DNA from 3 places in the Neobacillus sp. YIM B06451 genome. Region 3 is predicted to be linked to each of the others. Evidence: riboswitches for the same ligand, from Rfam matches in the RefSeq annotation. Region 3 holds a riboswitch; each other region holds the start of a gene.
What was found. A riboswitch is a leader RNA that binds a small molecule or an ion and turns the genes downstream of it on or off. The one in region 3 is predicted to bind cyclic di-GMP.

Region 1: it holds a riboswitch for cyclic di-GMP, as region 3 does, so the genes downstream of both, RB160_RS02985 (HD domain-containing phosphohydrolase) here and RB160_RS19520 (coiled-coil domain-containing protein) in region 3, are expected to answer to the same signal.
Region 2: it holds a riboswitch for cyclic di-GMP, as region 3 does, so the genes downstream of both, RB160_RS05745 (NPCBM/NEW2 domain-containing protein) here and RB160_RS19520 (coiled-coil domain-containing protein) in region 3, are expected to answer to the same signal.

Annotation. Positions count from the first base shown of each region.
Region 1 covers NZ_JAVFKJ010000001.1:619,178-621,446, forward strand. The annotation lists gene RB160_RS02985 (HD domain-containing phosphohydrolase) at 1-1,462, opposite strand, end outside; cyclic di-GMP riboswitch class I at 1,514-1,597, opposite strand; gene RB160_RS02990 (carboxypeptidase M32) at 1,879-2,269, shown strand, end outside.
Region 2 covers NZ_JAVFKJ010000002.1:255,785-258,053, reverse strand. The annotation lists gene RB160_RS05750 (beta-propeller domain-containing protein) at 1-393, shown strand, start outside; cyclic di-GMP riboswitch class I at 1,168-1,254, shown strand; gene RB160_RS05745 (NPCBM/NEW2 domain-containing protein) at 1,326-2,165, shown strand.
Region 3 covers NZ_JAVFKJ010000015.1:15,640-17,908, forward strand. The annotation lists gene RB160_RS19510 (amino acid ABC transporter permease) at 1-242, shown strand, start outside; gene RB160_RS19515 (amino acid ABC transporter ATP-binding protein) at 267-1,007, shown strand; cyclic di-GMP riboswitch class I at 1,119-1,207, shown strand; gene RB160_RS19520 (coiled-coil domain-containing protein) at 1,274-1,705, shown strand; gene RB160_RS19525 (HD domain-containing phosphohydrolase) at 1,815-2,269, shown strand, end outside.

The DNA of each region.
Region 1 (2,269 bases), on a different contig from region 3:
CAATGAGAGAGGCTAGTACGGAATCTGGAACCGATGCATATACCATATGGATGTTAAATCCATACAGCTTTATGATGCCGGCCGCCATTTCGAGTGGAATGATATGCTGCTCTGTTCCAGGCACGGCAAGGATAATCGTTCCGGAATTGTTATCCCCGGACTGGGGAATTTTCAATGAAAGCTCTTCCAACAGTTCCATGGTAACGGAAGACGCTAACTGTTCCTGTGCAATAGAAATCCTGCCTTCTTCCCAAAGAGAACCGATCCGGTCCATGGATTTGCCGATGACTTCTTCGTACATTTCTTCGATTCTCATATGCTCCGTCAGCTCAGAGAATAAATCATACGCGAGAGTGTTTCTTCCATGGAGGAGAGCATCTGTGTAAGACTCGAATAAAAGAGCGGAATTCACCTTCTTCCATTTCAGCATCCTCTTAATCGTCAATGAGTGGTCAACAGGAAGCTTGATAATTTCCCGTTTTGTTTCAGTCCGGATAATGGGAAGGGTCGGTATTGCATCGATGACTTTCACTACAGTTGCTCTTTCGTTATTTGAGAGCTTCACGACTGCATCCTCGGGATAGATTTTCATCAAATCGATAAATTGGAGGAGAATATCAAGGTCGTAGCATTTCTCATCCTCGAGCAGAATCTGGATGGCTTTTTGGGGTGAGTATGCTAGCCGGTACGGCCGTTCGAGGGTAAGGGCGGAATATACATCGGCAATCATCAATATCCTCATCGGGATGTCCAAATTTTTTGCTTCAAGGCCTTCTGGATAACCGGATCCGTCAAGGCGCTCGTGATGGCTTTTGGCGCAAGCAGCTATCGATTCTGAAAATCCGTTCTCCGTCAGCAACCTGTGCCCGTAAATGGTATGTTTTTTCATTTCCGTGAATTCTTCGTATGTAAGTTTACCCGGTTTATCAAGAATCTTTTTAGTGATGTTCGTTTTTCCGAAGTCGTGCAGCAAATAGCCAATAGCAATCTCCTCCAGGTTTCGCAGGCCAATCTTTTTGGCAAGGAGGATTCCTAATAGAAAAACATCAAAGGAATGCTGCCAAGTAAGTGTGTCATATTCCTTCATTTCATAAAAAAGGGAAGAGATTGTTCGATCTCTCATAATACCGATGAACATCGTCTCGGCAAAATTAAGGTCATCTATTTCAAACAGAAGGTGTCCATATCTTTTTTCGGTACCAATGGTCACCAGTAGATTGAAAAATTGTTCAATATGCATTTTTGAATTCTTCATATCATTCAGGCTATGGGGATGGCTTGCTGTTCCTTCATGCCAGGAAGAAGGATGAATGATGTTCACTTCTTCAATCCCCAGGTCCCTTAACTTTTTGATAAAAATAGGAGAAAGGGACATGCCCCTCTTTAAGATTAACAGCTGATCCAGATATACATTTTCGTTCAGAATGTCTCCCGGCTTAATTTCACTCAGCTTTTTCAACATACGATCCACCCCTTAATAAAAGCGCACTGAATAGATTTACACGCTTCCGAATCCAGCAACTGGCTAACATAGCATTTCGCCTTAGTCCCTATAGTTTTGCGCCACCCCTTTTCAGGGGATTTGCCTTTTTGATGATTTGTTTGAGGTTATAGGAAGAGCTGTTTCCAAAGTTGTCCGTTCCTAGTATACATAATATTCGACAATATTGGGAGAAAATTGTAGAATTTTGTATTTTTATATAGGAAGAAACAGAAATTTTAGCGTTTTGTCTACGTAAAGACGGACTTAATGGTTCCTTTTGTATAAAAAAGTAGTTTGAAAATTTAAGCTAATTTTTGGATGGGAGAGAGAAAACGGGTATAATGGGGAAGCGGCCCACCCTTTAAGGGCGGCAATTTTCAAAGGGGGGAAAATCAATGGATAGACAGAAAGCAATTGAAGATTTTAAAGCACTTGACGAAAAAATTACCCATTTCCAAAGTATATCAGGCCTTGCCGATTGGGATCAGAAAGTAATGGCACCGAAAAAAGGGCGCGCCCAGTTCGCCAAATCGATTGGCACGTTGCGGACGGAAGCGTTTAAGCTGTCCGTTTCAGAAGAGATGGGCAGGCTGCTTGAGGAATTGACATCTGAATCGGCTGAACTTGACGAAGTAACAGCTGCACAGGTTCGCGAGCGGAAGGAACAATATGATCGTTCAAAGCGGATTCCCGCTGAGGACTTTAAAGCATTCGCCATTTTGACAGCCCAAGCGAATGACGCGTGGGAGCACGCGAGAGAGCACAACGACTTCGGCCATTTCGCTC
Region 2 (2,269 bases), on a different contig from region 3:
AGCAATCCAAAAGAGAAATTCACAGAAGTCATCGGCGGGAGAGGGACGCATTCACTGCTGAATCATGACCATAAAGCACTGCTGTTCAACAAAGATAAGGGTTTGTTTGCCTTCCCGATTTCCGTTTATCAAAACAGCAAGGCAAATGAATACGATCAAATTTTCGAGTCCCAGGGAGCCTATGTATACAATATCGATCCGGAAAAAGGATTCACGCTACAGTCGAAAATTACTCATATGGACAGCGAGAAGCCATCTATTTATGAGGAATACAATACAGAGATCAAGCGGCTCCTGTATATCGGTGATACCCTGTTCGCGCTGTCACCAGAAAAAATCACAAGCCATGATTTGAAATCGTACAGAAACATCGGAACTCTCGGGCTGAGATAATCATGGAATCCACCGGAAACCAAAGGGACGGTTCCGGTGGATTCTGAAACATGACCAGCATCCAAGCAGGAAGCACGGAACTTTTCTAATTTCCATTGCTATACTAATGCTTGGGGTGGAAGGAGTTTGCTTTTTTTAAACTGGTAAATGGGTTTTGTCAGAGCCCTACAAGTTCATGATTTTCTTTGAAATGAAAACCCGGCCATTAAGACCGGGTTTATTTGTTTTCTCTCAAAAATAAAAGCTAATCAGGGATATGGTTCAAGATGGATTATTTTGACGGGGAATTCTCAACACAATCGAAGATTCAGTCCAATCCTCTACAAGACATGGTCCAAATGAACGGGTTTTGGATTCCGAAGAATATGCTGAAATAGAGAGCCCGCGAAGACCACCCCGCGCATAGGAAGGAAGGTAAAAGCTATATACCATGATATTACGAAGAATAATGAAACGAAAGGGAGATGTTAAAAACGATTCCTGCAGGCTAAGGGTCTTATATCAGAATAACTGTAACCAGAAGTCTGATAACATTGGATACTTTTTAAGAATTTTGTTAAAAGGAGAGCTACTATGAGATTGACTTAAACAGTTCAATTATAAGTATAGATTACCCTTTTTATATTTGTACTATTATCCAACATTATAGGGAGTTTTTTTGAATCTTAGGTCCTTTTAACCGTATTGTGGAATTATTTTCTAAAAAAATATTGCCAAATAGGTAGTTTTACTTATATAATTATTTTGGAAAATATAACCTTTGAAAATAGCATATAAACGAAAAGGCAAACCACTTGAAAAATTGGGACGCAAAGCTTTAGGGGCTAAAGTCAGAAATGATTATGCCAGCCAGCTACCGAAATCTAAACAAAGACATTCGGTAGCTGAATGTCTATTTTTTATTTTCCGAATAACAATTATGGGGGTTCATCATGAAAAAAAGAAGTTTGGTATTTTTGGTAGTAATCTCTTTCGTTTTTGGGACACTCTTTTCTTCAAACGTAACAGAAGCCGCAAGCGAATCGATTTCTTCACTACAGAAACAAATTAAATCCTTACAAACTACAGTAGCATCCCAGAAAAAACAAATAGCAACAAAAGATAAACAAATCAGTGATTTAAAAAAACAGGTTGCTGCCAAATCTAAGGAAGCTGATTCCTACAAAAGTTATGCCGTAACACCTCTAAAAACTAAAATCGCTTATAAGGGAAATATTCAAAGTGGTAATTTTCAAACTGCAGGAGTTTCTGTACCAAGAGTGCTAGCTTATAAAGGAATTATGTATGCGCCTGTAAATGCAGTTGGTGATCTATTAGGTGACAAAGCATTCTACAATAAGACGGTGGATACAGTTTTCTTTGGGACAAATCTAAATGGAAGTTACATGTCTGATATTTTAAAACCTTATTATGCAACTTCTACTGTAAATACTAATAAAACTATGCAGATTGCTGGAAAAACTTATACAAAGGGATATAGTATGGAATTCTATTATTCCGACGGGGCGGATAAATACTCATTAAATTTAGATGGTAAATATTCGAAAATAACCGGCTTAATAGGTATTGATGATAATTCAAGAAACAACTACGATACTAATATAGAAATTGTTGGAGACGGAGAAGTTCTTGCTTCTGTTAAACTTACACAGGGTGGACTACCAAGTAACGTAGATGTAGATATAGCTGGTGTTAAGAAATTGGAAGTAGTAAAAGCAGATAATAAAAGCGGTTGGATAACAATAGATCTCGCTAATGTAGTTATTAAGTAATTGCCAACCAAACTTTTATGAAGAGGCTGTTTCAAAAGGTTACTTTTGGGGCAGCCTCTTAGTTGAACCCGCCTGAATTTTACATTCGGGCGGGTTCGTTTTTT
Region 3 (2,269 bases):
AATTTGTCATCAATATTAAGGATACATCCGTCCTTAACGTTATCTCGGTATCTGAATTGTACTTCCTGACAAAATCGGTAGCGGGCAACAATTTCCGTTATTTCGAGTCATTCTTTGTAGCGTGTGTCCTTTATTTTGTCATGACATTTGCTGTAACGAAAATCCTTCGTTATTTTGAAAAGAAAATAGAAGGGCCGGATAGCTACACGGTTGTCGGCGAGGATATCCAGCCTGCGAGATAATAGCTGCAGAAAGGAGGAGAACGTATGGAAAAAGTTATTGATATCCAGCATTTAAATAAGTCCTTTGGAAACCATGAAGTGTTAAAGGACATTAACTTTTCGGTTAATAAAGGGGAAGTCGTGAGCATTATCGGTTCATCCGGGTCCGGCAAATCGACGCTCCTTCGCTGTGTAAACCTACTGGAAATGCCGAGCGGCGGCCAAATCATTTATAAAGGCGAGAACATTCTTGATGACAAGCATGACCTGTTCCTTTACAGGAGAAAGCTTGGCATGGTGTTCCAGCAATTCAATCTGTTCAACAACCACAACGTCCTTGGCAACTGCGTGGTCGGGCAAGTAAAGGTGCTTAAGCGCTCAAAGGAAGAAGCTGAAAAAGTCGCCCTGAACTATTTGAAAGTGGTCGGTATGGATAAATACATTAATGCCAAACCGCATCAATTGTCCGGCGGGCAAAAGCAGAGGGTAGCGATTGCAAGGGCCTTGTCAATGGAACCGGATGTCATGCTGTTCGACGAGCCAACTTCCGCGCTTGACCCTGAAATGGTTGGCGAGGTTCTCAAGGTTATGAAAGATCTTGCCGAATCAGGATTGACGATGCTGATTGTTACACACGAAATGGAATTTGCCCGTGAAGTTTCCGACCGGGTTGTCTTTATGGATAAAGGGGTTATCGCCGAGGAAGGAAGCCCTGAGCAAATCTTCAGCAATCCAACCCAGGAACGGACAAGGGAATTCCTGAAAAGGACATTAAAACAGTACTAAATCGACATCCTCGGGCCTTTTCTCCTATTATTCTAGAAAAAAATTCAAAAAATTTGGATAATAGTTGCAAATAGTTATAAAGTCCTTGTATAATTATGACATATACTAAAATAGACCCAGGGGCAACTTATCTGAAAAGATAAGAACGCAAAGCTAAAGGGGCTAAAGCAGGAGTACTGCCATGCCAGCCAGTTGCATTAAACAAGTCCCTCTTCTATTATTGGGTCTTTTTTGTTGGACTTTCTAAACAGTTGGAGGGAATGGGGATGTTGAAAAAAGTATTATCAATTTTTTTCACGGCTGTCCTGATTTTTGGATTGGGCTCACCGGCTTTCGCGAATGAAGAGAAAGATGTAGCCAAAGCGGTCAGTTTGATTGAAAAGACCAATAATGAAATTTACGAAAAGGTTGAAAAAGCAGTAGAAAAGGCAGACAAGCTGCAAGCCCAGTATCTTGAGGATATTAAAAAACTTCAAGAAGGCGACACTGGAACGCATGAAAAACTAACGCAAAAATACAATGAAAAATTAGATAAAATCATTTCGGATATTTATGAGGAAACGCTGAAAATGTCGGATAAAACGATTGCGAAGGCCGCGGAATACGGAGTAATTGCCGAATGCAGCTGGGTACTTGTCCGTTTTGCTGATAGAGAAGTGTGGATTGACCCAATCCGTATTGTAAAAATATATCCATAATACTAAATTTTATTGAATGAATTATTTGAATACTATATGATAGAAGTAACTTTACGAGTCTAATATTAAAGATAGACTCGTTTTTTTTGTACAATAGGGGGTGGTCTATTTGGCTTTTACTATTGGGAAAAAGGGAACTGCATTGGAGAAAGTTTCACTTGAAGCATTTGATATTAGCCTTCTTGCACGTGGGGATGGAACTGAATTCATGGTCTCCAATATAACAAAAAATAATATTCTCTATATTTACCCTAGCGACTCCCCAAATGTAACGGAGTTTATTTATATTTTGGACGGCCACCTAATCTGCGAACTAAATGGGGAAAAAATAGAACTTGGTCCAGGCGATTATTTTACCGCTACTAATTTAGAGGAACCCATTCATTTCTCGACTATAACAAATGTAGTGTATCTATGGGTTATAACTGAACCAACTTTTTATCAATTAAGTGAGAGTTTAAACAGCTTAAAGAGTATTGTTGAAGAGGTTGAACGAAAGGATAAGTATACAAGCAAACATAGCAATAGAGTTACTGAGTATGCAATGAAAATTGCCAAAAAGCT